Regions from separate parts of the Photobacterium sp. TY1-4 genome, predicted to be linked through region 2. Evidence: predicted binding sites of a transcription regulator. Region 2 holds the regulator's gene; each other region holds the start of a gene.

Region 1 (9,954 bases), 260 kb from region 2:
CACACCGGCCACTATGCGGATGCCCAAACGGAAGCGGAGCAGCAGGCCGAGCTGAAGAAAATTGCCGCTGCGGCCAGCTACGCTGACGATCAGGGCATCAAGGTCAATGCCGGTCACGGCCTGACTTACCACAACGTGAAGCCGATCGCCGCGCTGCCGGAGTTGTACGAGCTCAATATCGGCCACTCGATTATCGGCCGTGCCGTCTTTGACGGCCTGCACACTGCCGTGGCAGATATGAAAGCGGTGATGCTGGAAGCGCGTCGCTGATGGCGATTCTGGGGCTGGGCACCGATATCGCGGCCATCGACCGGGTGGAGAACGTGTTCTCACGCACCGGGGATACGTTTGCTGAGCGGGTGCTGGCACCGGAGGAGCTGGCGGTTTTTCACGGCCTGAAGCACAAGGCCCGCTATCTGGCCAAGCGGTTTGCGGTCAAAGAAGCGGCCTCGAAAGCGCTGGGCACTGGCATTGCCTGCGGGGTGACGTTCCATGACTTTACCGTCAGCAACGATGCCCTGGGTAAACCGGTGCTGGCGCTGTCCGGCAAGGCCGGGGAGCTGGCGGCGCAGATGGGTGTGCGGCATGTTCATCTGACCATTGCCGATGAAAAGCAATACGCGGTGGCGACGGTGATCCTCGAAAGCTGAGGCACAGCCACCGGGCCGATGGCTAACTCGGTAGATACAAAAAAGGCGAGCACACTGCTCGCCTTTTTTGTATTACTCAGTTCAAGCTAAGCCTAAGGCCGGTAGGCTTTGGAGGCCTTGACGACGTTGTTCATTTCGTCGACCAGCTCAAACAGCTCGGGTTCGAGCTCATCGGTGCTGGTCCCGGCCTTGAGCTCGGTTTCGATGGTGTGGCACAGGCTCTTGAGGCGCGGAACGCCGCTGTAGGCACAGCTGCCGTGCAGCTTGTGGATCGGCGGCCACAATTCGATATCCTTGCCGTCCAGCGCTTCGTTGACCAGCATCTCGACCTCCGGCATATAGTCAAGCAGCATTTGCAGCATGTCCCGCGCCAGTTCCTCTTTCCCCGCGGCCTGTTTCAGGGCCAGATCCCAGTCCCAGCTAATATTCTGATTGAGCGGCTCTGACTCAGGCTGGGGCGCCGGGGCGGCAGACAGCTCACCGTTTGGGACAGCATCCGTTGTCGTGTCATCTGCCCGGATCCACTTGGCAAGGATCTGCTGCAGGATATGCTCTTCAATCGGTTTGGTCAGGTAGTCATCCATCCCCGCATTGAGCAGGCGTTCGCGCTCGCCGGCCATGGCGTGGGCGGTGACCGCGATCACCGGGGTGTGGTGGTTGAGGTCGGTTTGGTGGATTTCCTGACAGGCGGTGACCCCGTCCATTTCCGGCATCTGGATATCCATAAAGATCAAATCGAAGCGTTTCTGGTGGGCATACTCGACCGCTTTGCGCCCGCCGGTGGCAGTGATCACGGTCTCGACCCGCTCGCTCAGCAGGGCTGAAATCAGCTTCAGGTTGGCCGGGTTATCATCGACCGCCATCACCGTCAGCGGCAGGATACTTTGGGCCGCGGCCGGCAGGAGTTGCGGCGCCGGCTCAGCCAGCTCGTCCGGCTCGGTGATCAGGGTCTCCAGTAGCTTGCGCTGTGCCAGCGGTTTAGGCAGGCAGGCGGAAACGCCAGCATTGAGCAGGCGCTCGGACAGGGCCAGCTCGGTGGTCGGCAGGCAGACCATCACTTTCTCGCTGTGCTGCTCGGCCTTGAATACCATATCGAGCAGGGTAGCAATCGGCGGCTGCTCGCCCGGTGCCAGACAGAGCAGGGCAAACTCATGCTGCTCGGCTTCTTCCGGCATGGTCGAGCGGTAGGTGACATGGATGCCGGCCCGGATCAGGCGTTGTTGCAGGATCGAGGCGGCCTGCATGTTCGGCTCGATCAGCAGCAGTTTCTTGCCGTTGAGCGAGGCGGTGTTGAGTGGCTGCGAGACCGGCAAGTCGGTTTTGGTCAGGCGCAGGCTGAACCAGAACGTTGAGCCCTGATGTAGGCGACTGGTCAGGCTGATCTCGCCGCCCATCTGGGTGACCAGTTTCTGGGTGATCACCAGCCCCAGCCCGGTGCCGCCGTAGCGACGGGAGATACTGGCATCGGCCTGGCTGAAGGCCTGGAACAATTGGGCCTGCTGACGCTCGGAAATCCCGATCCCGGTGTCGCGGACGATAAATTGCAGCTCGACGGTTTCATCCTTGTCGGCCTTGAGTTCGACGGACACATCGATGTTGCCGCGCTCGGTGAATTTCACCGCGTTGCCGATCAGGTTGGTTAGCACCTGCTGGATCCGCAGTGGATCGCCGATCAGCCCGGCAGGGATCCGCTCGTCGATTTTCAGCGTCAGCTCGAGGCCTTTCTCGTGGGCGCTCGGGGCCAGCAGCTTCATCACTTCATCAAGCGAGTCGGTAAAGTCGAACGGAATATTTTCCAGCAGCAGCTTGCCGGCTTCGAGCTTCGAGAAGTCGAGAATATCGTTGATGATGGTCAGCAGGTTGTTGGCGGATTTCTCGATCGTCTGCAGGTAGTCCTGTTGGCTGCTGCTGAGCCGGGTCTTGAGCATCTGGCGGGTAAAGCCGATGACGCCGTTGAGCGGGGTACGCAGCTCGTGGGACATATTGGCCAGGAACTCGGATTTCACCCGGGCCGCTTCCTGAGCCCGTTTTTTGGCGATATCCAGCTCGACGTTCTGGATCTCCAGCTGCTCCAGGGTTTCGCGCAGATCTGAAGTGGCTTGATCGATACTCTGCTGCATCTCAATGTGGTATTCCGACAGTGAGATCGCCATGGCATTGATGCCGTTTTTCAGCGTGTCGAGCTCGCCCAGCAGCTGGCCTTCAATTCGTACGTCCAGGTGGCCGCGGCGGATCCGATCAACCACGCTGACCATATGGGAGACCGGCCGGGTGACATCACGCATCAGGCGGTAGGCGAACATTGAAGCCAGCGTCAGGCCCAGCAACAGCACCATCAGGGCGGTAAAGACTTCCTGGTACTGCTGCAGGCGCAGGGCGCTGAGATCAAGTTCCAGCGCAATGTAGCCCAGTGGTTTGGCCTGCATGCCCGGGGTGGACAAGGTGCTGAATTGCCCCTCGCTGAGGATCGGCGCTCTTAAAATCAGGGCATTTTCATTGAGCCGGGTGTCGAGCAGCAGTGGGATCGGCTGGTCGTCCGGGTACATCAGGGTTTCGAAGTTGCGGTGGAAATTGGAGGTGACGAACAGCTGGTTGTCGGCATCAAACACCGCAATGCTGCGGACAATTTCCGAGTGCTTGCGGTGGGCGTAGCTGATCAGGCGCCGGACCGCTTCGCGGTTTTTGTCGGTCATGCCGTATTCGGTGGAAATCGCAAGGGGCTCGATAATACTGGCGCCGGTCGACAGCAGCTGATGTTCGAGGTCTCGGTAGCGGCTCATGGTGAAAAAAGCGCTCAGGAGCAGGCCGATAATCAGCGTCGGTGCTAATGTCAGGGTGAACACCCTGGCACGAAGTCCATATTTGGTCATGGTTCTCTTAATTACAAGAATGCGATTCTGTGGGAGAATTGTCCTCCACCTGTGGCCGTTAGCTTAATGAAACTAAGGCTGCTCGACAATCAACGAATACCAAACTGCTGGCAATATCACTCAGTTTGGTCGATCTGCTCCGTGAGTCAAAACACTATGGCACGTTTTTTTAAGCCTCAGAAACGAAAATTAACCGACACCAAACACAAGGAAATGACCATTCGCCGACTCGATCACCTCGGGGCCGGGATTGGTCATCTCGACAAAAAGCCGGTATTTGTTGATGGGGCCTTACCGGATGAAACCGTGGTGGTGCAGCTGACGGAAGATAAAAAGCAGTATGCCCGTGCCAAAGTGATCAAGCGCCTGAACGATAGCCCCGCACGGACTCAGCCGCAATGCCCGATCTACGAGCAGTGCGGCGGCTGTAATTTGCAGCACTTGTCCCATGCCGGCCAGGTGGCTGCCAAACAGCAGGCACTGGGCGAGCTGATGGGTAAATTTGCCGCCACGGATCAAGGGCAGTCTGTTGAACAGGCGCCGCCCATCACCGGGGATGCCTGGCACTATCGCCGCCGAGCCCGGTTCAGCCTGCGCGCTGAGAGCGGGCCGTTGCAGTTTGGTTTTCGCCGCAAGCAGAGCAAAGCTATCGTGGACGTCAGCCATTGCCCGGTGCTGGCAGAATCGCTGAATGCATTGTTGCCGCCGTTGCGGAAATTGCTGGCGGGCCTGAAGGGCAAAAAGCATCTCGGGCATTTGGAGCTGGTGGAAGCCGACAATGGCCGGGTCGTGATGATCCGTCACCTGCAGCCGTTCAATGACGTCGATCAGGCGGCGCTGCTGGCTTTTGCAAAGCAGCATTCGGTGATCCTGTATCTGGCACCGACAGCTGACAGCCTGGAGCGCGTGACCGGCGAGGCGCCTTACTATGCGCTGAACGGACAGAAGCTCTATTTCACCCCGCGTGATTTCATCCAGGTCAACGCACCGGTCAATGCCAGGATGGTGCAGCAGGCGCTGGACTGGCTTGACGTCGGCCCACAGGATCGGGTGTTGGATTTATTCTGTGGTTTAGGTAACTTTAGTTTACCCTTAGCCAAACAGGTCCAGGCCGTCGTCGGCGTGGAAGGGGTGGACGAGATGGTCCGCCGCGCCACGGATAATGCGACGCAGGCGCAGTTGGCCAATACCGAATTTTACCAGGCCAACCTGGAAGCGGATGTCACCACCCAGCCCTGGGCGCAGGCACCGTTTACCAAGATTTTGCTGGATCCGGCCCGGGCCGGTGCTGCGGGCGTGATGTCGCACGTGGTCAAGCTGGCTCCGGAGCGGGTGGTGTACGTCTCTTGCAACCCGGCCACCCTGGCCCGGGACAGTCAGGTGCTGTTGCAGCAGGGGTATCAGTTGGCACGTTTGGGAATGCTGGATATGTTCCCTCACACCGGACACTTAGAATCAATGGCGCTGTTTATCCGGTCGGAGCAGGGCCGCAAAAAATAGTGTTGAATCACGATAGAACAACAGGATAGAGAGATGGTCGCAGTTCGCGGTGCGCACTTAAAGGAAAATGAGACATTTGAGCTGGCTGCCTGGGTTGAGAGCCTGAAGCAGGACGCCAAAGTGGCGGAGCAGATCAAACAAACCTATCAACGTTGTATCGAGCTTACGAGCGAGGAAGCGTCGGCGCCGCAGTTGCTGTGGCGTGGTCGCGAAATGGTTGAAATTCTGGTGACCCTGAGTATGGATCGGGACACCCTGGTTTCGGCGTTGCTATTCCCGCTGGTGGAAGCGGGGATCTACAGCTACGAAGCCCTGAATGAAGATTACAGCAATACCATCTTGCAGATGGTATCCGGGGTTGAGCAGATGGCGGCGATCGGCCAGCTCAAATCCACCACTGAAGGGGCGTCGCAGTCAGCCCAGGTGGATAATATTCGCCGGATGTTGCTGTCGATGGTGGACGACTTCCGCTGCGTGGTCATCAAACTGGCCGAGCGGATCTGCAACCTGCGGGCGGTGAAAGATGAACCGGATGAAGTACGCCGGGCAGCAGCCAAAGAGTGTGCCAACATCTACGCGCCGCTGGCCAACCGGTTGGGGATCGGTCAGCTCAAGTGGGAAATTGAAGACTACGCGTTCCGCTACAACCATCCTAATACCTACAAGCAAATCGCCAAGCAGCTCTCCGAGCGCCGGATTGACCGCGAACACTACATCGAGCACTTTGTCGACGATCTCGACAGCGCGATGAAAGCGTCCAACATCAAGGCGGAAGTCCACGGCCGTCCGAAGCACATCTACAGCATCTGGCGCAAGATGCAGAAGAAGAACCTGGCATTTGACGAGCTGTTTGACGTTCGGGCGGTGCGGATCATCGCTGATCAGCTGCAGGACTGTTACGCCGCGCTGGGGGTGGTGCACACCAAGTACCGTCATCTGCCGAAAGAATTTGATGACTATGTCGCCAACCCGAAACCGAACGGCTACCAGTCGATCCATACCGTGGTGCTGGGGCCGGAAGGCAAAACCATCGAGATCCAGATCCGGACCAAGCAGATGCACGAAGAGTCGGAGCTGGGGGTGGCGGCCCACTGGAAATACAAGGAAGGGGCGACCGGCGGCGCCAAGTCGGCCTACGACGAGAAAATCAACTGGCTGCGTAAACTGCTGGCCTGGCAGGAAGAGATGTCCGACTCCGGCGAGATGCTGGAAGAGCTGCGCAGTCAGGTGTTTGATGATCGCGTTTACGCCTTTACGCCGAAAGGGGATGTAGTTGACCTGCCGATGAATGCCACACCGCTTGATTTTGCTTACCACATTCACTCGGAAGTGGGGCACCGGTGTATCGGGGCTAAAGTTGAAGGGCGGATTGTGCCGTTTACCTATCACCTGCAAATGGGCGATCAGGTCGAGATCATCACCCAGAAGGAGCCGAATCCGTCGCGCGACTGGCTGAACCCGAACCTGGGCTTTGTGACTTCCAGCCGGGCCCGGGCCAAGGTGCATGCCTGGTTCCGTAAACAGGACCGCGACAAGAACATCGCCGCCGGGCGGGAAATCCTCGAGACCGAGCTGGCCAAAATCGGCGCCACCCTGAAAGATGCCGAAGCCTACGCGCTGAAGCGGTTCAATGTGCCGTCGCCGGTCGAGCTGTTTGCCGGGATCGGCAGCGGCGACCTGCGGATCAACCAGGTCGTCAACCACATTAATGCACTGGTGAACAAGCCGACGGCCGAGGAAGAAGATCAGCAGCTGCTGGAAAAACTCAGTGAAGCCGCGCCGAGAGCCACCAAGAAGCCGCAGCGGGATGCGGTGGTGGTCGAAGGGGTCGATAACTTGATGACCCACTTGGCGCGCTGTTGTCAGCCGATCCCGGGCGATGATATCCAGGGCTTCGTCACCCAGGGCCGCGGTATTTCGGTGCACCGTCAGGACTGCGAGCAGTTGGAAGAGCTGCGCCATGTTGCGCCGGAGCGGATCATCGATACCGTCTGGGGCGGCGGCTTTGTCGGCAACTATATGCTGACGGTCCGGGTGACGGCCTCGGAGCGCAACGGCTTGCTCAAGGAGCTGACCAATACCTTTGCCAACGAGAAAGTGAAAGTGGCCGGGGTGAAGAGCCGGATCGATTTCAAAAAACAGATGTCGATTATGGACTTCGACCTGGAGCTGACCGACCTGGAAGTGTTGGGCCGGGTGCTCAAGCGGGTGGAGCAGGTCAAGGATGTTGCGGAAGCCAAACGGCTCCATTAATGTCCTCCCATCACGGGATTGGAACGGGTAGCCTGGCTGCCCGTTTTTGTATCGCCAGTAGATTGAAAAGGCAGTATTTGACATGAGTGACAACACACAGGCGCCGATTGAGCAGTTGCTTGAGATTATGGCGACATTGCGGGATCCCGAGACGGGATGTCCGTGGGATCTGAAGCAGGACTTTGCCTCCATCGTGCCGCACACGCTCGAAGAAGCGTATGAGGTCGCTGATGCCATCAATCAGAAAAATTGGGATGAGGTGCGTGAAGAGCTGGGGGATTTGCTGTTTCAGGTGATCTTTTACAGCCAGCTCGGCAAAGAGCAGGGGCTGTTTGCGTTTGAAGATGTGGTTCGCGGCATTAATGACAAATTGATCCGCCGTCATCCCCATGTATTCGGAGGCACTGAATTTGCCAACGAGGCGGAGATCCTCGCCAACTGGGAAGCTGAAAAAGCCAAAGAGCGGGCCGCGAAAGCGGCAGATGCCAGCCTGCTGGCGAATATCCCTCAAGCCCTGCCGGCGCTGATCCGGGCCGAGAAAATCCAGAAGCGCTGTGCTAAGCACGGTTTTGACTGGGACAGCCTGGGCCCGGTGGTGGAGAAAGTCCGCGAAGAACTGGACGAGGTGATGGATGAAGTCATCCAGGTGTCACCATCTCAGGACAGCATCGAGGATGAAATCGGCGATCTGCTGTTTGCTGTGGTTAACCTCAGCCGCCATCTGCAAGTGAAGCCGGAAACGGCACTGCAGCGTGCTAATCGAAAATTCGAGCGCCGGTTTCGCGAAGTTGAAAAAAGTGTGCTAGAACAAGGGAAGCGTGTTGAAGACTGCTCGCTCGAGATGCTTGATCAGGAATGGCATCGCGTCAAACAGCGCGAGCGTTAACCGCCTTGCTTAGCCGTTGAACGGTATGGGGTCCCTGATGTCTGTACCCGCGGGGATCTTTGATTTGAGACAAAAAAAAACTGCCAATGCTGTGATAGTTTTCACGTTGTGGCGATAAAGTGTGTCTGGTATACTAATTTCCCGTCCAGATACTTTTTATATCCTCTATACCAATCTTCCAGGTAAAACATGACGACGAATTACATTTTTGTTACGGGCGGGGTCGTATCCTCTCTAGGTAAAGGTATTGCTGCAGCCTCTCTGGCAGCGATTCTAGAAGCACGTGGTCTGAAAGTGACCATGATGAAACTAGACCCTTACATCAACGTTGACCCAGGCACCATGAGCCCGATTCAACACGGTGAAGTATTCGTAACGGAAGACGGTGCAGAGACCGACCTTGACCTGGGTCACTACGAGCGTTTTATTCGCACCAAAATGACCAAGCGCAACAACTTTACGGCTGGCCGCGTGTATGCGGACGTGCTGCGTAAAGAGCGCCGTGGCGACTATCTGGGTGCGACTATCCAGGTCATCCCGCATATCACCAACGAAATCAAAGAGCGTGTGATCGCCGGTGCCGAAGGCCATGATGTGGCGATCGTCGAAGTCGGTGGTACTGTGGGTGACATCGAGTCCCTGCCGTTTATGGAAGCCATCCGTCAGCTGGCGGTTGAACTGGGCCGCGAGCGCGCCATGTTCATGCACCTGACGCTGGTGCCTTACCTGGCTGCTGCCGGTGAAGTGAAAACCAAGCCAACCCAGCATTCGGTGAAAGAGCTGCTGTCGATCGGGATCCAGCCGGATGTGCTGATTTGCCGTTCTGACCGCATGATCCCGGCAAACGAGCGTGCCAAGATTGCACTGTTCTGTAACGTGCCGGAAAAAGCGGTCATCTCAATGAAAGATGTCGATTCCATCTACAAGATCCCACAACTGATCAAGGCTCAGGGCCTGGATGATCTGGTCTGTCAGCGCTTTGGCATTAACGCACCGGAAGCAAACCTGGCGGAATGGGAGCAGGTGATCTACGAAGAAGCCAATCCAACGGCTGAAGTGACCATTGGGATGGTCGGTAAGTACATCGAACTGCCGGATGCGTACAAGTCGGTGAACGAAGCCCTGAAACATGCGGGCCTGAAAAACCGTCTGTCAGTCAACATCAAGTACGTCGATTCACAAGATGTGGAGTCGAAAGGCACTGAAGTGCTGGAAGGCCTGGATGCAATCCTGGTTCCTGGCGGTTTCGGTGGTCGTGGTGTCGAAGGGAAGATCACGACAGCGCAATACGCCCGTGAGAACAAGATCCCATACCTGGGGATCTGCCTGGGCATGCAAGTGGCGCTGATTGAATTTGCCCGTCATGTAGCCGGCATGGAAGGCGCGCACTCGACAGAATTTAACGCTGAGACCAAATATCCGGTGGTTGGTCTGATCACCGAGTGGGTTGACAGCGAAGGCAACGTGGAAGAGCGTACCGAGAAGTCGGATCTGGGCGGCACCATGCGTCTGGGCTCTCAGCTGTGTCACCTGGCAGAAGGCTCGAAAGCCCGTGCGCTGTACGGCAACGCGACGATTCACGAGCGTCATCGCCACCGTTACGAAGTGAATAACAACCTGCTGCCGAAACTGGAGAAAGCAGGTCTGAAAATTTCGGGTCTGTCTGCAGACAAGAAACTGGTGGAAATTATCGAGATCCCGAACCACCCATGGTTTGTGGCGGCTCAGTTCCACCCTGAGTTCACTTCAACGCCTCGCGACGGCCATCCGCTGTTTGAAGGCTTTGTGAAAGCGG
Region 2 (9,954 bases):
GCAGGCCGTTACCGCTGCCCGTGAGGCACTGGTGAGCTGGCGCAAGAGCGACTTGAGCGAGCGCCGGGCAATTGTCGAGCGATTTGCCGATCTGGTGAAAGAGAACAGTGAGCACATCGCCCGGACCATTGCGGAAGAAACCGGCAAGCCGCTGTGGGAAACCCGTACCGAGGCTGGTGCCATGGTGGGCAAGATTGCCATTTCCCTGCGTGCCTACGAAGAGCGTACCGGCTTCAAGCAAAAAGAAGTGGCCGGTGGGACTCAGGCGGTACTGCGCCATCGTCCGTTGGGTGTGATGGCGGTGTTCGGCCCGTACAACTTCCCGGGCCACCTGCCGAACGGCCATATTGTTCCGGCTTTGCTGGCGGGCAATACCGTGGTCTTCAAGCCGTCGGATCTGACGCCGAAAGTTGCGGAAGAAACCATGAAGCTGTGGCAACAGGCGGGTCTGCCGGATGGCGTGATCAACCTGGTGCAGGGCGCACGTGCCACCGGTGAAGCCCTGGCGGGATCGCAGGGGATCGACGGTCTGTTGTTTACCGGCAGCGCCAATACCGGTCATATCCTGCACCGTCAGTTTGCCGGTCAGCCGGGCAAAATGCTGGCGTTGGAAATGGGCGGTAACAACCCGATGGTGATCTCCAAGGACTATGGCGAGCTTGATGCCACTGTCTACACTATTATTCAGTCGGCCTTTATCAGTGCCGGTCAGCGTTGTACCTGTGCCCGTCGCCTGTACCTGCCGACAGGGCCGCAAGGCGATGCGGTGCTGAAGCGCCTGCTTGAAGCAGCGTCGCAGCTCAATGTCGATGGTCCGTTTGCCGAGCCACAGCCGTTTATGGGCCCGCAAATCTCGGTTGCGGCGGCGGACAACATCATCCGCGCCCAGGCGAACCTGGTTGCGCTGGGTGGCGAGATGCTGCTGGAAGCCAAGCGTGGTCAGGGCGCGGTGGTCACACCGGGGATCATCGAAGTCAGCAACATTGCCAAGCTGCCGGATGAAGAATACTTCGGCCCGCTGCTGCAGGTCGCCCGTTATGACGACCTGGCCCAAGCGGTTGAGCTGGCCAATGACACGCGCTACGGCCTGTCGGCGGGTCTGGTGACGACCCAGGACGATGAATGGCAGTACTTTATTGACCATATCCGTGCCGGGATTGTGAACCGTAACCGTCAGCTGACCGGGGCCAGCGGCGATGCGCCGTTTGGTGGTCCGGGCGCTTCCGGTAACCTGCGTCCGAGCGCGTACTATGCGGCCGACTACTGTGCCTATCCGATGGCATCGATGGAAGGCGAGCACACTGAACTGCCGGCACAATTGTCGCCGGGGATCACAATGTAAGTCGCGTCGGTCGCGACACTGCGATTAGGTAAGGGGAACAAGCAACATGGAAAGGGTCGAACAATTGTTTAACGCGCTGTGGCAAGATTACACCCAGCGTTTGTGTCCATCAGCCGCGCAGGTCCATGACCTGCTTGAGGAAGATGAACCCCTGCTCAACGATCATATCGCACTGCGGACATTTAACCTGCCGCAGGTCGGACTGGATCGTCTGGCGGCACCGTTTATTGCGATTGGCTATAAGCCGTGTGGCAAGTACCACTTCGAAGCGAAGAAGCTGTATGCCGAGCACTTTGAACATCCGAATCCGGCGGCACCGAAGGTCTTTATCAGTGAGCTATTGGTCGGGCAGTTCTCATCCTTGCTGCAGCAAACCATTCGCGATCTGGTGAGCCAGGTGCCGGAGGCGGCCCTGAACGATCCGGCCTTCCTGTACGGCGGCCGGTTGTGGGACCTTGATTTTGCCACGTACGAGTTGCTGGCGGCAGAAAGTGAGTATGCCGGCTGGGTTGCGGCCCATGGTTTCGGCGCCAACCACTTTACGGTGAACGTGAATCAGCTGGAGCAGTTTACCGAGGTACACGAGGTGAACCACCTGCTGCGCCATAACGGTTTTGCGATCAATGAGTCCGGCGGTGAAGTGAAAGGCAGCCCGGAAGTGCTGCTGGAGCAGTCATCGACCATGGCTGATCGGGTGGCGGTCAGCTTCCTGGACGGCGTACGGGAGATCCCGGGCGGTTTCTATGAGTTTGCCAAGCGTTATCCGACGGCAGACGGCGAGCTGTATCGCGGCTTCGTTGAGGCCTCGGCGGATAAGATCTTCGAGAGTACCAACCAGTGATCGCGCGCTGAGGAGCTGTGCCTTCATGTTCGCCCATTGAGGCACGGCTGCTTCGTGAATACATTCACAGCCCGGGAAGAGATTCCCGGGCTTTTTTTTATGTCCGTCAGACTGCTCAGCAAGCGTGGCGTTGATGTCGATGCCACGGATTTTGCTACGATTTTTTTCACCGTTTTTTGCAACGGTCTTGGCCTAATGCTGGCTGTCGAGCGGCGGCACCCAGGCGGTTTCCTGATCCTGGTGGCGGCTTTCGGGATCCAACGGGGGCTGCTGCGCCAGGTAGTGGCGCGGATCGCTGAATCCGGTCATTTCGATAGTGGCGGGCAGAGCTTGCAGCACCGTCGGTGGGGTGGTGCTGGTGTTGGGTGCAAAACGTTCGATATCCATATCGTTACAATTCGTTGGTTGCTTGATCCTGTGTGACGAAGCGGCTGCTTTCTTCGTCGGTGATTATTCGGTGGTTTGCTGCTGAAAGGCTACCCGTCCGGGGATGCTCCAGTACCGGAATAGCGGTTTCGCAATATGCTCAATGTAGCATCAAATTGGCAGAGTGCAAGCCGGAGGAGCCGGCAGGGCGCAGCGGTCACAGGATTGAAGAAAGCGTTGTAACTGAAACAAGGCCGGAAATGAAAAAAGCCGCACCCGGTGCGGCTTTTGAAATAGGATGGGCTCGGCGCTTAGCGGGTGCCGTAAACCACAATGGTTTTGCCGTGGGCAGAGATCAGGTTCTGCTCTTCCAGCATCTTCAGGATACGGCCGACGGTTTCACGCGAACAACCGACGATTTGACCGATTTCCTGACGGGTGATCTTGATCTGCATGCCGTCCGGGTGGGTCATGGCATCTGGCTGCTTGGCCAGGTTCAGCAGCGTCTGGGCAATACGACCGGTCACATCCAGGAAGGCCAGGTCGCCGACTTTTTGGCTGGTGACCTGCAGGCGGCTTGCCATTTGCGCAGAAAGACGCATCAGGATATCCGGGTTGACCTGGATCAGCTGACGGAATTTCTTGAATGAGATTTCAGCCACTTCACATGGGGTTTTGGCACGAACCCAGGCGGTACGCTCCTGGCCTTCTTCGAACAGGCCCAGCTCACCAATGAAGTCGCCCTGGTTGAGGTAAGACAGGATCATCTCCTTGCCTTCTTCATCCTTGATCAATACGGCAACAGAACCCTTGACGATGTAGTAGAGAGTTTCTGCTTTCTCGCCCGCATGGATCAAAGTGCTCTTTGATGGGTATTTATGAATGTGGCAATGGGAAAGAAACCACTCTAGCGTTGGATCTGTTTGAGGTTTACCTGGAACCATATTACTAACTTCCTCTGCGTTTGTTGCCCAGCAATGACATCCCTATAATTCGCGGCTGGGCATCACAATAACATTGTTCGCCGACTAGGATATGCCAGTCAGCCGCTGGGCTGCAAGCTCACGTGAATAATTAGTTGAGAGTTTATCTTTTTTCGCCGGGTTTTTCTTGATATTGATCTATCTGAAATTGGCATTTTGCCGTTCTAACTGTGCACATGATCACACAGTTGTGAGATAGTGTCTGAAACCCCTGTCAGTAGTAAGGAGTAAGCAATGCAATCACGGGTGAAATGGGTCGAAGAGATGACATTTTTGGGGCAGTCCAACTCCGGTCACAGCGTGGTGATGGACGGCAATGGCGGGGCAACAGCACCCAGCCCGATGGAGCTGGTCCTGATGGCTGCGGGTGGTTGTAGCTCGGTTGATGTGGTGGACGGACTGAAGTCTGCCGGCCAGCAGATCACCGGCTGTGAAGCGCAAATTACCTCGGTCCGCCGGGAGCAGGCACCGCGCATTTTTACCACCGCCAACCTGCATTTTGTTGTCACCGGCCATGATCTGGACGAAGCCTTAGTGGCCAAAACCGTGGCGGATTCTTTGGAGAAGTACTGCTCGGTGTGCCTGATGCTGGGCGAAGGGGTGGAAATGACTCACTCCTATGCCGTGGTGCCGGCGTAAGGATGTTCGCGTGACGAGAAGCCGGTCTTCTCGTCACGCTCTGATACGGGGCGGGCGGATTTAGCCGAACTTGCCGGTTTCGATCAGCTGCTGGATCAGCGGGCCCATGATCAGCTCCATCGCGAAACTCATCTTGCCGCCCGGCACGACCAGGGTGTTGTGGCGCGACATGAACGAGCCCTGGATCATCGCCAGCAGGTACGGGAAATCGACATTTTTGATCCCGCGAAAACGGATCACCACAAAGCTCTCATCCAGGCTCGGGATCGCCTTGGCGGTAAACGGGTTGGAGGTGTCGACCGTCGGCACGCGCTGGAAGTTGATATGGGTGCGTGAGAACTGCGGGGTAATGTAGTTGAGGTAGTCATCCATCGAACGGACCACGGAGTCCATCACGGCTTCGCGGGAATGACCCCGATCGCGGGTATCACGGACAATTTTCTGAATCCACTCCAGATTGACGATCGGCACCATGCCGATCAGCAGGTCGACATGCTGGGCGACATTGATATCGCCATCTACCACCCCACCGTGCAGTCCTTCATAGAACAACACATTGGTATTTTCCGGCAGATCCTGCCAGGGGGTAAAGGTGCCCGGCATTTGGTTGTAGGGCACGGCCTCATCGAAGGTGTGGAGATAACGGCGGAATTTGCCGCTGCCGTCATTGCCGTACTGGCGGAAAAAGTTTTCCAGTTGGGCAAAGTCATTGGCCTGAGGACCAAAGTAGCTGATATGCCGGCCTTGCTCTTTGGCCTTACGGATCTCGACGTCCATTTCCGGTCGGGTAAAGCGGTGGAAGCTGTCGCCTTCCAGCCAGGCCGCATTGATGCCCATCATATTGAACATTTTGCGAAAGGCTTCGGAAGTCGTCGACGTTCCGGCGCCCGAAGAGCCCGTAACGGCAATTATCGGATGTTTTGCAGACATGACAAACCCTGTCGTTAACAATAACGGAAAGAGTTATTAACAGGCGAGCAGGGGGCAGGTCAAGCCGGATTGCTAAATTTGCAGGGGAGTCACCGCCGCCGGGCGGTGTTATGCGTCCAGTTGGCGGCGTAGTTTGATATCGACCGTTTCATGCAATTCGGAGAACACAATGACGGCATCACCGCTTTGCAGCTGGCGGCGAACATGGCTGACTTTCTCGGCCATCGTGAGCTCGCTTTCGCCGTAGTCGGTGCCTTCGCGCAGCACGAAATGTTCAATCAGGTTGGTCAGGGTTTCAGGATCGATGTCTTGCCAGGGAATAATCATTGCAAACTCTCCAGGGGATATTGAATTGGTCGATTATATTGACAATTGCATCGCTTGTAGAGCCCCTTGGTTTCGCGCTCATCCGGCGGTGCCACGCTGTGTTGCATTGATCTGCACCGCGGCTCTGGCTTTGCCCTCGGCCCGGGCTTCAAACCAGGCCGGGACGGTCTGCTCAAGCCAGAACTGCGGCTTGTTCCACGATCCGGTGACGAACCCGACATGGCCGCCGTACGGGCTGAGGTGATAGTCGATGTTCTCTGGGAGCGGCATCGTGGGGATCACGGCCGGGGTCATAAACGGATCGTCGGCGGCATGGATGATCCGCAGCGGGGTCGTGATGTGCTGGAGCTTGTCGAGTCCGCTGCATTGGCGGTAGTAGTCTTCGGCATCCCGGAAGCCGTGCAGGGGGGCGGTTACCCAGTCATCGAACTGGCGCAGCGTGCGGATGGCGTTGATCTGCTCAAGTGCCAGCGGCATCGCCTCCGGCAGGACCTGTACTTTCCGGCTCAGGGTTTTCTTCATCGAACCGAGCAGATATTGCTGGTAGAGCCGTGAGAAGCCCTGCTCGATCCGCGCCGAGCAGGAGGCCAGGTTCAGCGGCGGGGAGATCACCTGCGCCGCGGCAAACTCGCTGCGGTGTTGATGCTCGGCCAGGTAGTTGACCAGCATGTTGCCGCCGAGCGAGACGCCGATCCCCCACAGCGGGTTCGTTGGAAACTGCTGCCGCAGCCAGCGCAGGAAGAAGGCGGCATCGCTGGTTTCCCCGGAGTGGTAACTGCGCGCCAGACGGTTGATCTCGCCGCTGCAGCCGCGAAAGTGCATCATTACCCCGAGCCAGCCCCGGCGTTTTGCCGCGTAGAGCAGGCCGTTGGCATACGGGCTGTGAAAGCTGCCTTCTAGGCCGTGAAACAGCACCAGGATCGGCTGGTCGTTCGGGTAGTCCTGGCCGGGACCGGTCCAGGCGAGGTCGAGAAAATCGCCATCCGGGGTTTCAATCCGCTGGGTCAGCGGAGTAAAGAGCGGAGCGCGGCGCAACAAGCGCGGCAGCAGGGTTTGCAGATGGGCATTGCGCAGGCCACTGGCCGGTTCAAAAGGGGTCATGTGCTCGCCTGACGTTGTTCGAAGATTCTTTTGGGTGTTATAGCACAGCTGGCGGCTCAGGGTGAGTCCTTGTGTTGCTCGCCCCGGAGCTGTTGCAACAGCGCCGATGGCAGGCCGAGGTGGCGCCCGTACTCGTGCAGGTTGCTATTGTCTTCGTGCAGGTTGCCACCGCATTGCCGTGGGCTGCCGGAAAAGGCCGCCGGGCGCAGGGGCAATTGGGACAGCTGGGTGAGCAGGGCTTGCTGTTGGCGTTGCTCGAGGGTGAGCTCAAAGTTGAGCAGCTGCTGGTAGCCAGCCGGGTCGAGCCGGGGTTTGAGTGCGCGGCGCATAGCGCGGTAGGAGGTGAGCAGCGCATCGGTATCTTTTAGTGCCTCGTCAAGCTGTGCCAGGCCATCTTCGGGCAAGAGCAGCGCCTGGGTGTCGAGCCAGTGTAGTAGCAAAGCCAGGTTGACATTGCCGTGATGGCGGTCTTGCAGGGCAAGGCAGGCCGCTTCAACGCCGGGATGGGCATAGTGCGCCAGGCAGAAGGGCCAGAACCCGGCCGATTTGGGCCGGGTCTGAGGTTGGGGCTGAGTCCGGGGCTTGGCGTCAGCCATTAAACTCGGCTTCCATGGCTTCCAACTGCTCCTGTAGCGCCATCCATGTCATCTCGACATCTTCGAGCGCCGATTTGGCATCGCCCTGGCGTTGCAATTGCTCGTTGAGGCGGGCTTTGTTGTCGGCGTCATAAATGCTCGGGTCTGACAGCTGGGCTTCGGCATCGCTGATCTGAGCCATCAGTTTTTCTATCTGCTGGTCGAGCTTGTCGATTTGCTTGCGCAGCGGCGCGGTTTGTTTGCGGAACTCCGCTTCCAGCCGTTTTTGCTCTTTGCGTGAGGCGGCACTGTTGTCCTTGCTGGCTTCCGGCTTAGCGGCCTGTTGTTCGCGGCGCTCGTTGCGTTGCTGCTCAGTCAGCCACTTGTGATAGTCGTGCAGATCGCCGTTGAACGGTTCGACCTTCTGATCGTGCACTAAGTACAGATCATCGGTGGTGGCCCGCAACAGATACCGGTCGTGGCTGACAATCACCATGGCGCCTTCATAGGACTGTAGGGCCAGGGTCAGGGCCTGGCGCATATCGAGATCCAGGTGGTTGGTCGGTTCATCGAGCAGCAACAGGTTCGGGCGCTGCCACACGATCAGGGCCAGCACCAGGCGGGCTTTTTCGCCGCCGGAGAACGGGCCGACCGGCTCCAGGGCCTTGTCCCCCTGAAAGCCAAAGCTGCCGAGATAGTCGCGCAGTTGTTGCTCGGTCGCCTGCGGGGCGATGCGCACCATGTGCTGCACCGGGGTGTCTTCCAGATACAGGGTTTCCAGCTGGTGCTGGGCGAAGTAGCCGATTTTGACCCCTTGCGAGTAGGTCAGATCGCCCGCTTTAGCCGGCAGCTCACCGGACAGCAGCTTGATCAGGGTGGATTTACCGGCGCCGTTGCGCCCGAGCAGGCCGATCCGGCTGCCCGGCACCAGGTTGAGACGGATGTTGTCCAGGATCAGGGTGTCGCCGTAGCCGGCCATCACCTGATCCATCATCAGGATCGGGTTCGGCAGGGCCGCCGGTTCGCGAAATTCAAAATTGAACGGGTTATCGAACTGGGCCGGCAGCACTTTTTCCATCCGCTCCAGCGCTTTGATCCGGCTCTGGGCCTGACGGGCCTTGCTGGCTTTGTAGCGGAAGCGGTCGATGTAGGACTGCATGTGCGCCATTTGCTTCTGCTGCTTCTGGAACATCGCCTGTTGCAGGATCATCTTTTCTGCCCGCTGGGTTTCAAACGATGAGTAGTTGCCGGTGTAGCTGTTCAGGGTCTCGTTCTCGATATGGATGATCCGTCCGACCACAGGATCGAGGAAATCGCGGTCGTGGGAGATCAGCACCAGGGTGCCACGGTAGCTTTGCAGCCATTTTTCCAGCCACATTACGGCATCGAGATCCAGGTGGTTGGTCGGCTCATCGAGCAGCAGGAGATCTGAGCGGCACAGCAGCGCCTGCGCCAGGTTGAGGCGCATCCGCCAGCCCCCGGAGAACTGGGTCAGGTGCCAGTCCATCTGCGCCTGGGAAAACCCCAGGCCGTCGAGCAGCTCGGCGGCGCGGGCACGGATACTGTAGCCGCCGATGGTATCGAGCTTGCCGTGCAGCTCGGCCACACGGGTGCCTTGATCCGCCGCTTCGGCAGCCGCTAACGCCTGCTCCAACTGACGGTATTCCCGGTCGCCGTCAATCACATATTCAATGGCGCTGCGTTCAAGTGCCGGGGTTTCCTGGGCCACCCAGGCCAGCTCCCAGTGGGCCGGCAGCTGACTGGTACCGGCATCGACACTGAGTTCACCTTTCAGTAACGCAAACAGGGTAGACTTGCCGCAGCCGTTTTTGCCGACCAGGCCGACTTTGTCACCAGGGTGAATGGTGGCTGAGGCATTGTTGAGAAGGGCTTTGCCGCCCCGTAAGAGCTGAATATCCGAAAAGGTAATCATCAACAGTATCGGGGTAGCCCCGCTCCGCAAAAGTGCACGAAATGAGCGGCAGTCTATACCAAACCCTGGCGGACTGCTAACTTGAAGACGTGAACCGCACGATATTGCAACAGATCCCGTTATGAGTGCAGATTCATGCCACCAGAGCACTGCATTTCTGTATGATGGAAGTGCGCTGCCTTATCGACGTTCTCCCTGCATCCGGCGCCGCAGGTCAATCAAAGGGAAGTTATGACCACGCAAGAACAACCAAGCCACGACCCACAGCTGCCACGGATCCTGGTGATTTATGCCCACCCGGATCCGCAGGAATCGGTCGCGAACCGCGCCATGATCCGCGGGATCGCGGATCTGCCGCATGTCACCATTCACGATCTTTACGGAGCCTACCCGAATTTCTTTATTGATGTCAGCCAGGAGCGGCAGTTGATCCGCCAGCATGACATCATCGTGTTCCAGCATCCGCTCTATATGTACTCCTGCCCGGCGCTGCTCAAGGAATGGATCGATACCGTGCTGAGCAAAGGGTTTGCCCATGGGGACGGCACGGACACCATCGGCAAGCACTGGCGTTCGGTGATCACCACCGGCGGGGCGGCGGAAGCCTATACCCCGGATGGCTATAACCGCTGTACGGTGGCGGAGATCCTGCGCCCGTTCGAGCTGTGTGCCGATTTGTGCCAGATGACCTGGATTGAGCCGCTGACGTTGCACTGGGCGCGGCGGATCCCGGCGCTGGAGCTGACCCAGCATGTGGCCACCTACCGGGCGTGGCTGGCGAACCCTTTCCACACGGCGCAGGAGATGACAGATGGCGAGTGATGTATTGTCGGTCAGTGTGGTCTTTCTGGCTGCGGCTGTGGTCGCGGTGCCGATTGCCCAGCGTCTGGGCCTGGGATCGGTGTTGGGCTATCTGC
Region 3 (9,954 bases), 860 kb from region 2:
CAGCTCTTCGTTGACAATGGTCCGGGCCTGCTCGGCCTTGACGGGATCCTGACTGAGGAAAATCATCCCGACGGCATATTCACGGGCCAGCTTCCAGCCCGCTTCTTCGGCGACGGTGCGAAAGTAACTGTCCGGCTTCTTCATCAGTAAGCCACAGCCGTCACCGGTTTTGCCGTCTGCGGCAATCCCGCCACGGTGGGTCATACGATCCAATGCGGATATGGCTGTTCGGACGAGTTTATGACTGGTTTCGCCTTCAATATGGGCGATTAAACCAAAGCCACAGTTATCCTTTTCCAGCGTTGGGTCATACAGTGTCATTGCAACTCTCCCTTGCTTCTGCCCGCTCCGGGCAGTCTTACTGCATATTTATGGCGATCTCCCTGATCGCCATCTGTGCTTCCAGCATCCTTTGAAGTTAACGATATTTTACAAAAAGGTCAAATTCATATCACAGGAGCAGTAAAATCTCGTATCTATGAACAGGGTTCGGCGTAACATATTGGAATTCATTTGTTTTTACTTTTTCTGCAACAATAAATTCACATTTTAGTGCAGGAAAAACGGGCTGGGAACTGTCTGAAAAGTTAGAACTTTCTTGCTCATGTTCGGGGGGGAAGGGTGGGCTATACCAAATCAGGATTCACCAGGATCAGGCAACGCCTGCTCGGGAATCCTGATTCATTCGGTCACAAAAAGCCGGCTCATGAGAGCCGGCTTGGTTTTCAGGATAATACTGAATGGAATCAGGCTTCAGACAGCATAAGTGAATCGGATTTGGCCTCCAGATTGGAATTACCCATCAGGAAAGCATCGATTTCACGGGCACATTCACGGCCTTCGTTGATACAGCGGACCACCAGGGACTGACCGGTCCGCATATCCCCGGCAGCAAACACGCCCTTCTGGTTGGTGGCAAAGCCCTGGGTGGCGACGTTGCCGCGTTCATCCAGTGCAATATCCAGCTGCGCCAGCACGCCGTTCGGCTCCGGGTGCAAAAAGCCCATCGCCAGGAATGCCAGATCGCACGGAATGATTCGCTCCGAGCCCGGGACTTCCTCAAAGCCCGGCCGCTCACCCGGCTTGGCTTCGAGCCACTGGATATCGGCAATGCGCAGCGCCTTGAGGTTGCCCGCTTCGTCACCGATAAATTCCTTGGTCAGAATATTCCAGTGTCGTTCACAGCCTTCCTCGTGGGAGGTCGACGTGCGCAGGATCATCGGATAGGCCGGCCACGGTTGATTGACCGGGCGTTGCTCCGGCGGCATCGGCATGATTTCGACCTGAGTGATACTGGCCGCGCCGTGACGGTTCGAGGTACCGACACAGTCCGAGCCGGTATCCCCGCCGCCGATCACCACCACATGTTTGCCTTTGGCATGGATTTCTTCGGTTTTCAGATCCATGTTGTTGGCGCGGCGGTTGTTCTGGGCCAGAAACTCCATCGCATAGTGGGCGCCTTTGAGCTCGCGGCCCGGGATCGGCAGATCCCGCGGAACCGTAGAGCCGCCGGTCAGCAGTATCACATCAAACTCTTGGCGCAGCTGCTGGGCATTGATGTCGACCCCGATATGGGCGTTGACTTCAAATTTGACCCCGGCTTCAGCCATCAGGTTGATTTTACGGTCAATGATATCCATGCCGAGCTTGAAATCCGGGATCCCGAACCGCAGCAGGCCACCGACTTTTTCATCGCGCTCAAACACAGTCACGCTGTGGCCGGCGCTGTTGAGTTGCTCCGCCGCTGCCAGACCGGACGGACCGCTGCCGATAATGGCGACGGTCTTGCCGGTACGTTTTCTCGGTGTCTTCGGTTTGGCATACCCTTCGCGGTATGCCGTTTCGACAATGGTTTTCTCGATGTTACAGATGGTGATCGGATCCTGGTTGATGCCGAGCACACAGCTGCTCTCACACGGCGCCGGACACACCCGACCGGTAAACTCCGGGAAGTTATTGGTCGAGCTCAGGATATGCCAGGCTTCTTCCCAGCTGTCGCGATAGACCGCATCATTGAACTCCGGAATGATGTTGCCGATCGGACAGCCGTTGTGGCAGAACGGCACCCCGCAATCCATGCAGCGCGACGCCTGCGTGTTGATTTTGTCCCCGAACGCGTCGTTGAGGACAAACTCCTTGTTGTCCTGGATCCGGACGCTCGGATCCACTTTCTTTGGCAACTCGCGGCCAAATTCTAAAAATCCAGTCGGCTTACCCATCGACGGCCTCCAATACTTCCTTGTTCTCTGCTTCTGCTTTGCGCTGCTGTAGGACGGCTTTGTAGTCCCGCGGCATCACTTTGACCATCCGGGCCAGGTTCCCCTCGAAGTTATCGAGGAAAGTTTGAGCCACTGTACTGCCGGTATAGTCGATATGTTTGGTCAGCATTTCGCGCAGCAGGACCTTGTCTTCGTCTTCAATCGGATCGAGATCGACCAGCTCCGGATTGAGCTTGGTTGCAAAGTCTTCGAACTGATCCCAGACGTAGGCGACCCCACCGCTCATCCCGGCGGCAAAGTTGCGTCCGGTCTGGCCGAGGATCACCGCGATCCCGCCGGTCATGTACTCACAGCCATGATCGCCGACGCCTTCGACCACCACCTTGGCGCCGGAGTTACGCACGCAGAAGCGCTCGCCGGCCATGCCGCGGATATAGGACTCCCCGGAGGTCGCGCCGTAGAAGCAGACGTTCCCGACCACGATGTTGTCTTCCGGAATGATGTCGGTCCGGCGGTCCGGGTAGAGTGCCAGGGTGCCGCCGGACAGACCTTTACCCCAGTAGTCGTTGGCATCCCCTTCCACTTCAAAGGTCACGCCTTTGGCGAGGAACGCCCCGAAGCTCTGGCCGGCGGAGCCGTTGAACTTGACCTTCATCGGCTGTGGTAAGCCTTGGTCTTTGTAAATCTTGGAGATTTCGTTCGACAGCATGGTCCCGGTACTGCGGTCGGTATTGATGATGTCAAACGTGGCTTCCACCGTCTTGCCTTCATACAGGGCTGGCGCTGCCGTTTCAATCAGGCGGCGATCCAGGATGGTTTCCAGCGCGTGGTCTTGCTCACGCTGCTGATAGACGCCGTCTTCTGCCCGGGCAGGCTCGATGTGCAGCACCGGGCTGAGATTCAGGTTCTGGTATTTCCAGTGGCTGATGTTGTCGCGGATCTTCAGTTTCTGGGACTGGCCGACCATCTCCTCAATGGTGCGGAAGCCCAGTTCAGCCATGATTTCACGCAGACCCTGCGCCATGTAATGGAAGAAGGTCACGACATCTTCTACCCGGCCGTCGAAACGCTCGCGCAGCGTCTTGTTCTGGGTCGCAATCCCGACCGGACAGGTGTTCTTGTGACACTTCCGCATCATGATACAGCCTTCCACCACCAGCGCAGCGGTCGCGATGCCCCATTCCTCGGCACCGAGCAGGGTCGCCACGGCGAGGTCGCGCGGGGTCTTCATCTGGCCGTCACTTTGAACCACGATGCGGTTGCGCAGGCCGTTTTTCAGCAGGGTCTGGTGGGTTTCCGCCAGGCCGAGCTCCCAAGGCAGGCCGGTATGACGGATCGAGGACATCGGTGAGGCCCCGGTGCCGCCGTCGAACCCGGCGATCAGCACCACGTCTGCTTTGGCTTTAGCGACACCGGAGGCAATGGTGCCGACCCCGGCTTCTGAGACCAGCTTGACGTTCACCCGACCGGCGCGGTTGGCGTTTTTCAGGTCAAAGATCAGCTGCGCCAGATCCTCGATCGAGTAAATATCGTGGTGCGGCGGTGGCGAGATCAGGCCGACGCCCGGGGTGGAGTGACGGGTCGCGCCAATCCAGTCATCGACTTTATCGCCCGGCAGCTGACCGCCTTCGCCCGGCTTGGCACCCTGAGCCATCTTGATTTGCAGCTCATCGGCGTTGGTCAGGTAATAGGAGGTTACGCCGAAACGGCCGGAAGCGACCTGTTTGATCGCCGAGCGCTCCCAGTCGCCGTTGGCTTTTTTCTCGAAGCGGATCGGATCTTCGCCGCCTTCGCCGGAGTTCGACTTGGCGCCGATCCGGTTCATTGCTACGGCTAGGGTCGAGTGCGCTTCGTACGAGATCGAGCCGAAACTCATCGCCCCGGTGGCAAAGCGCTTGAGGATGTTCTCGACCGGCTCGACGTCTTCGAGCGGGATGGCCCCGGCCGGATTTTTGATAAAGTCCAGCTGGCTGCGCAGCGTTGCGGCGTCATCGGCCTGATCGTCCACCGCTTTGGCGTATTGCTTGAACTGGCCGTAGTCCTTGTTGCGGGTCGACTGTTGCAGCAACGAAATGGTTTCCGGGTTGAACAGGTGTTTCTCGCCACGCTGTTTCCACTGGTAAACCCCGCCGACATCCAGCATCTGGATTGGGATTTCCCGGGTCGGGTAGCCGACCCGGTGACGGATCAGCACTTCTTTGGCGATGTCGTCAATGGTCAGGCCTTCGATGCGCGACACGGTGCCGGTGAAGTATTTGTCGACCACCGATTTGCTGATCCCCAGCGCTTCGAAAATCTGTGCGCCGTGATAGGACTGCAGGGTGGAGATCCCCATCTTGGAGAAAATCTTCAACAGACCGCCGTTGATCCCTTTGCGGTAGTTGTTGAACAGCTCGTCGACTGACAGCGCCGGATCCAGCTTGCGGGTGCGTTGCAGATCAACCAGGGTTTCGGTCACCAAGTACGGGTTGACGGCGTTGGCGCCGTAGCCGACCAGGGTGGCAAAGTGGTGGGTTTCACGGGCATCCCCGGTTTCGACCACAATGTCACACTTGGCGCGCAGGCCCTTGCGGATCAGGTGGTGGTGCACTGCGCCGACTGCCAGCATCGCCGGAATGGCCGCATGGTTGGAGTTCACCGCCCGGTCGGTCAGGATGATGATCGAATAGCCGTCGATCACCGCATCTTCCGAATACTGGCAAATCCGCTTGAGGGCGCGCTCGAGCTTGCCCGGCTCGCCGCTGGCACGGAACACGATATCCAGCGTTTTGGCCTGCAGGTGCTCGTTATCGATCGCGCGTAGTTTTTCCAGCTCAGCATTGCTCAGCACCGGCGACTCCAGCTCAACTTTCTGGCAGTGTTCCGGGGTTTCGCTCAGCAGGTTCTGATCTTTGCCGAGGTAGGTGTTGAGCGACATGACCATCCGCTCGCGGATCGGGTCGATCGGCGGGTTGGTGACTTGGGCAAACAACTGCTTGAAGTAGTTCGACAGGTGTTGCGACTGGTGTGACAGCACAGCCAGCGGCCAGTCGGCCCCCATGGCGCTGAGCGGCTCGTAGCCGGTTTTGGCCAGCGGTACGAGGATATCATTGACTTCTTCTGAGCTGATCCCGAAGGCTTGCTGGTGGTGCAGCAGACGCTCCGGCGTCGGTTGATGGTGGCGGTTATCCGCATCCGGCAGCGATTTCAGACTCAGCAGGTTGTCCTGCACCCATTGCTCGTATGGTTGGGTGGAGGCAATGGTGTCTTTGACTTCTTCATCCGAGATGATCCGCCCCTGCTCCAGGTCGGCCACGAAGATCCGGCCCGGCTGTAGGCGGCCACGGAACTGGATGTTTTCCGGCGCGATCTCCACCACGCCGGATTCGGATGCCATGATCAGGAAGTCGTCTTTGGTCACGGTGTAGCGCGACGGGCGCAGGCCGTTGCGATCCAGCGTTGCGCCGACCTGGACACCATCGGTAAAGCAGACCGAGGCCGGGCCGTCCCACGGCTCCATCACATTGGCGTGGTACTGGTAGAACGCACGGCGCTTGGGATCCAGATTTTTGTTTTCCTGCCACGCTTCCGGGATCAGCATCATCAGCGCATGCGGCAGGCTGCGACCGGAGAGCACCAGCAGCTCCAGCGCCATATCAAAGTTTGACGAGTCCGAGCTGCCTTCCTGGCAGATCGGCAGCAGCATGTCGATTTCCTGCTGGGTAAACAGGTCCGATTCGAGGATCGCCTCGCGGGCTTTCATCCAGTTCAGGTTGCCGCGTACGGTGTTGATTTCCCCGTTGTGAGCGATGTAACGGAAAGGCTGCGCCAGACGCCATTTCGGGAAGGTATTGGTTGAAAAGCGTGAGTGAACCAGCGCCAGGGCCGTCACCATCGACGGGTTCTGCAGATCAAGGAAGTACTGCGGGACTTGCTCGGTGGTGAGCTGCCCCTTGTAGACAAGCGTTTTGTAAGACAGCGAGTTGATGTAGAAGTCATCACCGATGTTGGCAATGCTTTCGAGGCAGACCCGCACCGTGTAGTTTCGCAGCACATACAGCTTGCGCTCCAGCGCGGCAGGTTCCAGGCCCGGCCCACCGGTGACAAACACGTGTTCGAACTGCGGCTCAGTGCTGAGCGGATCGGCGCCGATCATGGAATTGTCGACCGGCAGCACCCGGTAGCCGATAATCTCCAGGTCCAGACGCTTGGCGTTACGCTCGAGAATATCGCGGCATTGCTGGCGTTTGTCTTCGTCTTTCGGAAACAGGACGACACCCACCCCGTACTGATCAAAGGCCGGCAGCCGGATCCCGAGCTTGACGGTTTCCTCCAGCAGGAATTCATGGGGCTTTTGTAGCAAAATACCGGCACCGTCACCGCTGCACGGATCACATCCCTGGCCACCCCGGTGTTCCATGCGGGCCAGCATATCCAGCGCCTGGGTGACAATCTGATGGGATTTGCGGTTTTTGAGATGGGCGACAAAGCCGATACCACAGGCATCGTGCTCGAGTTCAGGTACGTACAGTCCCTGAGCCTTCTGCGCTTGATCTGTCATAGATACTTCCTTCCAGTTTCAACAGGCCTCAATCCAGAAGCCCGAGTTATCCCTAATCGGTGTTATGACATTGCAGGGGATAAATGGACCTCTTGTCCTGCCCGGGCAATGTGTGTTTGCTGTGGGATGATGTTTCAAATCAAAAGCAAACTTAATGCTGTAGCACCTCTGTCCTGGTTAGCAAAAGTGCTACGGCTGTACTGGTGATGTGACAGAAATCACTAAAAAGTAGGGTGATTTCGTCATTTTTATTGTTCATAAATTGCGCACAGCTGTAACTATCCTACATTTTTGATTGATTAATTACCAACAATTATTGAAGGGTCGTCTGCATAAAATTGCCGGGTTGATGAATGGCTAGCGGTTGTAATCGGTTGTTTAGTCGATAATGCCTCTCATTTTGAATATTGACGACAAAGTCCGCGAGCTCAGTAGTCATTTATGTCGGTAATTTTGTTGCCGCAGGGTTTCATTTTGTTGTTTTTTAATTACACGCCCTTTGAGTGCTACAGAGAATGGCCGCCTGTGGTTCTTTTTATTGCTTTGGCACGATGGTTTTATTGTTTTGGCACAAATTTTCGGCTGTTTTTTGGTGCTAACCTGCGCGGCTTTCATTCACTATTCGGGGAATGCCATGCAACTGCATGAACTCGTCAATACCTTCGGGCAGGATTTACAGCGCCGGTACGGGGAAAAGGTCCATAAGCTGACACTGCACGGCGGATTCAGTTGCCCGAACCGGGACGGTACGATTGGGCGGGGCGGCTGTACCTTCTGTAACGTCGCGTCCTTTGCCGATGAGCAGGCCCGGTTTCTGCCGATCCGTGACCAGCTCCGGGCGCGGGCGGGGGAGGTGAACCGGGCGCAGCGCTATCTGGCGTATTTTCAGGCCTATACCAGTACCTATGCGGAAGTGCAGGCTTTGAAGGCGATGTATGAAGAAGCGTTAACGGCGGCGGATATCGTCGGCTTGTGCGTCGGGACCCGGCCGGATTGTGTGCCGCCGGCCGTACTCACGCTGCTGGCCGCATACCAGCGTCAGGGCTATGAAATTTGGCTCGAGCTGGGGCTGCAAACGGCTCATGACCACACGCTGAAGCGCATCAATCGCGGCCACGATTTTGCCTGCTATGCCCGGGTTGCCGAGCAGGCCCGAGCGCTGGGGCTCAAGGTGTGTACCCATTTGATTGTCGGATTACCGGGGGAAGGGGAGGCTGAGTGCCTGGAGACATTGCGCCGGGTGGTGGCGGTCGGGGTCGATGGCATCAAGTTGCATCCGCTGCATATTGTGACCGGCAGTACCATGGCCAAGGCCTGGCAGGCCGGTCGGATGAGCGAGATCAGCTTGGCGGATTATGTGGATATCGCCAGCGCGATGATCCGCAATACCCCCGCGAATGTGGTCTACCACCGGGTGTCGGCCAATGCCCGCAAACCGACCTTGCTGGCGCCGGACTGGTGTGAGAACCGCTGGCTGGCGATGACGGAAATCAGTCGGCAACTGATCCGGGACGGCGCGCAGGGCAGCGCGCTGGACCAACCATTTATTGCCCGGCCAGCGCTATAGTGGCTGTACAAACTATGTTAGATTATCGACTCATTTTTTCGCCACGATAGAAAATCAAGCATGTTGCGTTTTGTTCGCCGCCCGGCCGGGTTGGCTGCTCTCTCCATGTTCCCGGTGGCCGGGCTGGCCGCCGAGACGGCTGATCGGGTCGGTCATCCGGTATTGCTGTCGGTCCTGATCGTGACCGGGGCTGTGGTCGGCTGCGGGTTGCTGGTGATGATGCTGCTACACCTGGATGCGGCGTCGTTCCGGCGGTTGCACCTTATCTTGACCGATTTGCCGTTGGCGGTGGCGATTATCCGGCGCAAAGACGGCGCCTTGCTCTATGCCAACAAACGCTGCTGTGAGTTGATAGGGGTTCGCAAACTGGGCAGCCGTTATCTCTATCCGGATGAGATCGGCGCCGAGATGCTGTGTGATTTTCTCCGGCCGCTGTCGTATCGCCCTGGATTGCAGAATGCCCCCGAGCCCCTTCGGCTTAAACCCGGGTCTGCCTCATCACTTGCGGTTGCCGGGCAGCCGATTCGTTTTAAATGGCAGGCGTCCTGGCTGCTGTATTTGTCGCAACCGCCCCAACAGCCGGCATCGTCTGCCCAGCTTGAGCAGGAGCAGCGTATTTTCCAGCAGGTGCTGAACTCCTTGTCTGAGTTGGTGTACTACCAGGATCGCAGCGGCCAGATCATCGGTACCAATAAAGCCTTCAACCGCTTCTGGCGCGGTCGGTTCTCGGAAGGGGTAATGGACGATGAGAACATGGCGGCTTCCCTGCATCCGCTGCATACCTGGACCACGGCGCCGGACGGGGCCAGTCGGTTACTGGAAACCAATAAAACCCAACTGATTGATGATCTCGGCGAGGTGATTGGTACGCTGTCGATCAGCCACGATGTGACGGACTGGCATGATATGCAGGAGAGTCTGAAGCAGGAGATCGAGAAACGGGAGATCACCGAGCAAGCCCTGGCCCAGCGCAGCTCATTGCTCAACACGATTTTTGAAGCCAGCTCGGATCCGATTGGCCTGTATAACGAACACGGTATTTATGTCGGCTGCAATGAGCCGTTTGCCCGCGCGCTGGGCTTTACCCAGGCGACCTTGCTCGGCAAGTCGGCGGCGGATGTGCTGGAGCCGGACAAATGGGAAGAGTTTCAGGAAACCGACCGCCAGGTCCTGCGGGAAGGCAAAACGGTCAAAACCGATGATTATGTGATTCTCGAAGACGGCACCCCGATTTGGTACGAGATGGTGAAAACCCCATATCGGGACCCGACGGACGGCGTGCCCGGGGTGCTGGTGATGGCCCGGGATGTGACGGAGCGGCGGATGGCCGAGCAGCAGCTGGCGGATGCGATTATGGAGCTGCAGGAAATGAGTTTTGTCGACAGCCTGACCAAGGTGGCCAACCGGCGTTACTTTGACGAGCAGTTGCGCAAGCTCTGGCATGGCCATATCCGGGAGCAAAAACCGCTGACCCTGATTTTGTGTGATATCGACAGCTTCAAGGCGTTCAACGATAACTATGGCCACCAGCAGGGCGACTATGCGTTGCGGGAGGTCGCCAAGGTGTTCCGTGACGTGATCCGGCGCGAAACCGATGAAGTGGCTCGCTACGGCGGTGAGGAGTTTGC

The links. Region 2 encodes CRP, which controls carbon source genes, mostly activating them, when cyclic AMP is high. Its sites were predicted from a motif close to TGTGANNNNNNTCACA; they were not measured.
Region 1: a site for CRP is predicted at 8,250-8,265, ahead of NH461_RS02620 (CTP synthase). Genes of this name have one in related genera too.
Region 3: a site for CRP is predicted at 6,967-6,982, ahead of gltB (glutamate synthase large subunit). Genes of this name have one in related genera too.

The regions. Positions count from the first base shown of each region.
Region 1 covers NZ_CP099734.1:521,210-531,163, forward strand. Annotated here, with positions in the region: gene pdxJ (pyridoxine 5'-phosphate synthase) at 1-270, shown strand, start outside; gene acpS (holo-ACP synthase) at 270-650, shown strand; gene barA (two-component sensor histidine kinase BarA) at 743-3,520, opposite strand; gene rlmD (23S rRNA (uracil(1939)-C(5))-methyltransferase RlmD) at 3,677-5,020, shown strand; gene relA (GTP diphosphokinase) at 5,054-7,273, shown strand; gene mazG (nucleoside triphosphate pyrophosphohydrolase) at 7,356-8,159, shown strand; gene NH461_RS02620 (CTP synthase) at 8,349-9,954, shown strand, end outside.
Region 2 covers NZ_CP099734.1:262,841-272,794, forward strand. Annotated here, with positions in the region: gene astD (succinylglutamate-semialdehyde dehydrogenase) at 1-1,342, shown strand, start outside; gene NH461_RS01230 (DUF1338 domain-containing protein) at 1,389-2,183, shown strand; gene NH461_RS01235 (hypothetical protein) at 2,376-2,570, opposite strand; gene crp (cAMP-activated global transcriptional regulator CRP) at 2,861-3,493, opposite strand; gene NH461_RS01245 (OsmC family protein) at 3,767-4,171, shown strand; gene NH461_RS01250 (phosphoribulokinase) at 4,232-5,101, opposite strand; gene NH461_RS01255 (YheU family protein) at 5,210-5,428, opposite strand; gene NH461_RS01260 (hydrolase) at 5,507-6,529, opposite strand; gene NH461_RS01265 (TIGR02444 family protein) at 6,586-7,125, opposite strand; gene NH461_RS01270 (ABC transporter ATP-binding protein) at 7,118-9,037, opposite strand; gene kefG (glutathione-regulated potassium-efflux system ancillary protein KefG) at 9,269-9,859, shown strand; gene kefB (glutathione-regulated potassium-efflux system protein KefB) at 9,849-9,954, shown strand, end outside.
Region 3 covers NZ_CP099734.1:2,983,556-2,993,509, reverse strand. Annotated here, with positions in the region: gene gltB (glutamate synthase large subunit) at 1-321, opposite strand, end outside; gene NH461_RS13930 (glutamate synthase subunit beta) at 747-2,219, opposite strand; gene gltB (glutamate synthase large subunit) at 2,212-6,759, opposite strand; gene NH461_RS13920 (TIGR01212 family radical SAM protein) at 7,394-8,326, shown strand; gene NH461_RS13915 (diguanylate cyclase) at 8,387-9,954, shown strand, end outside.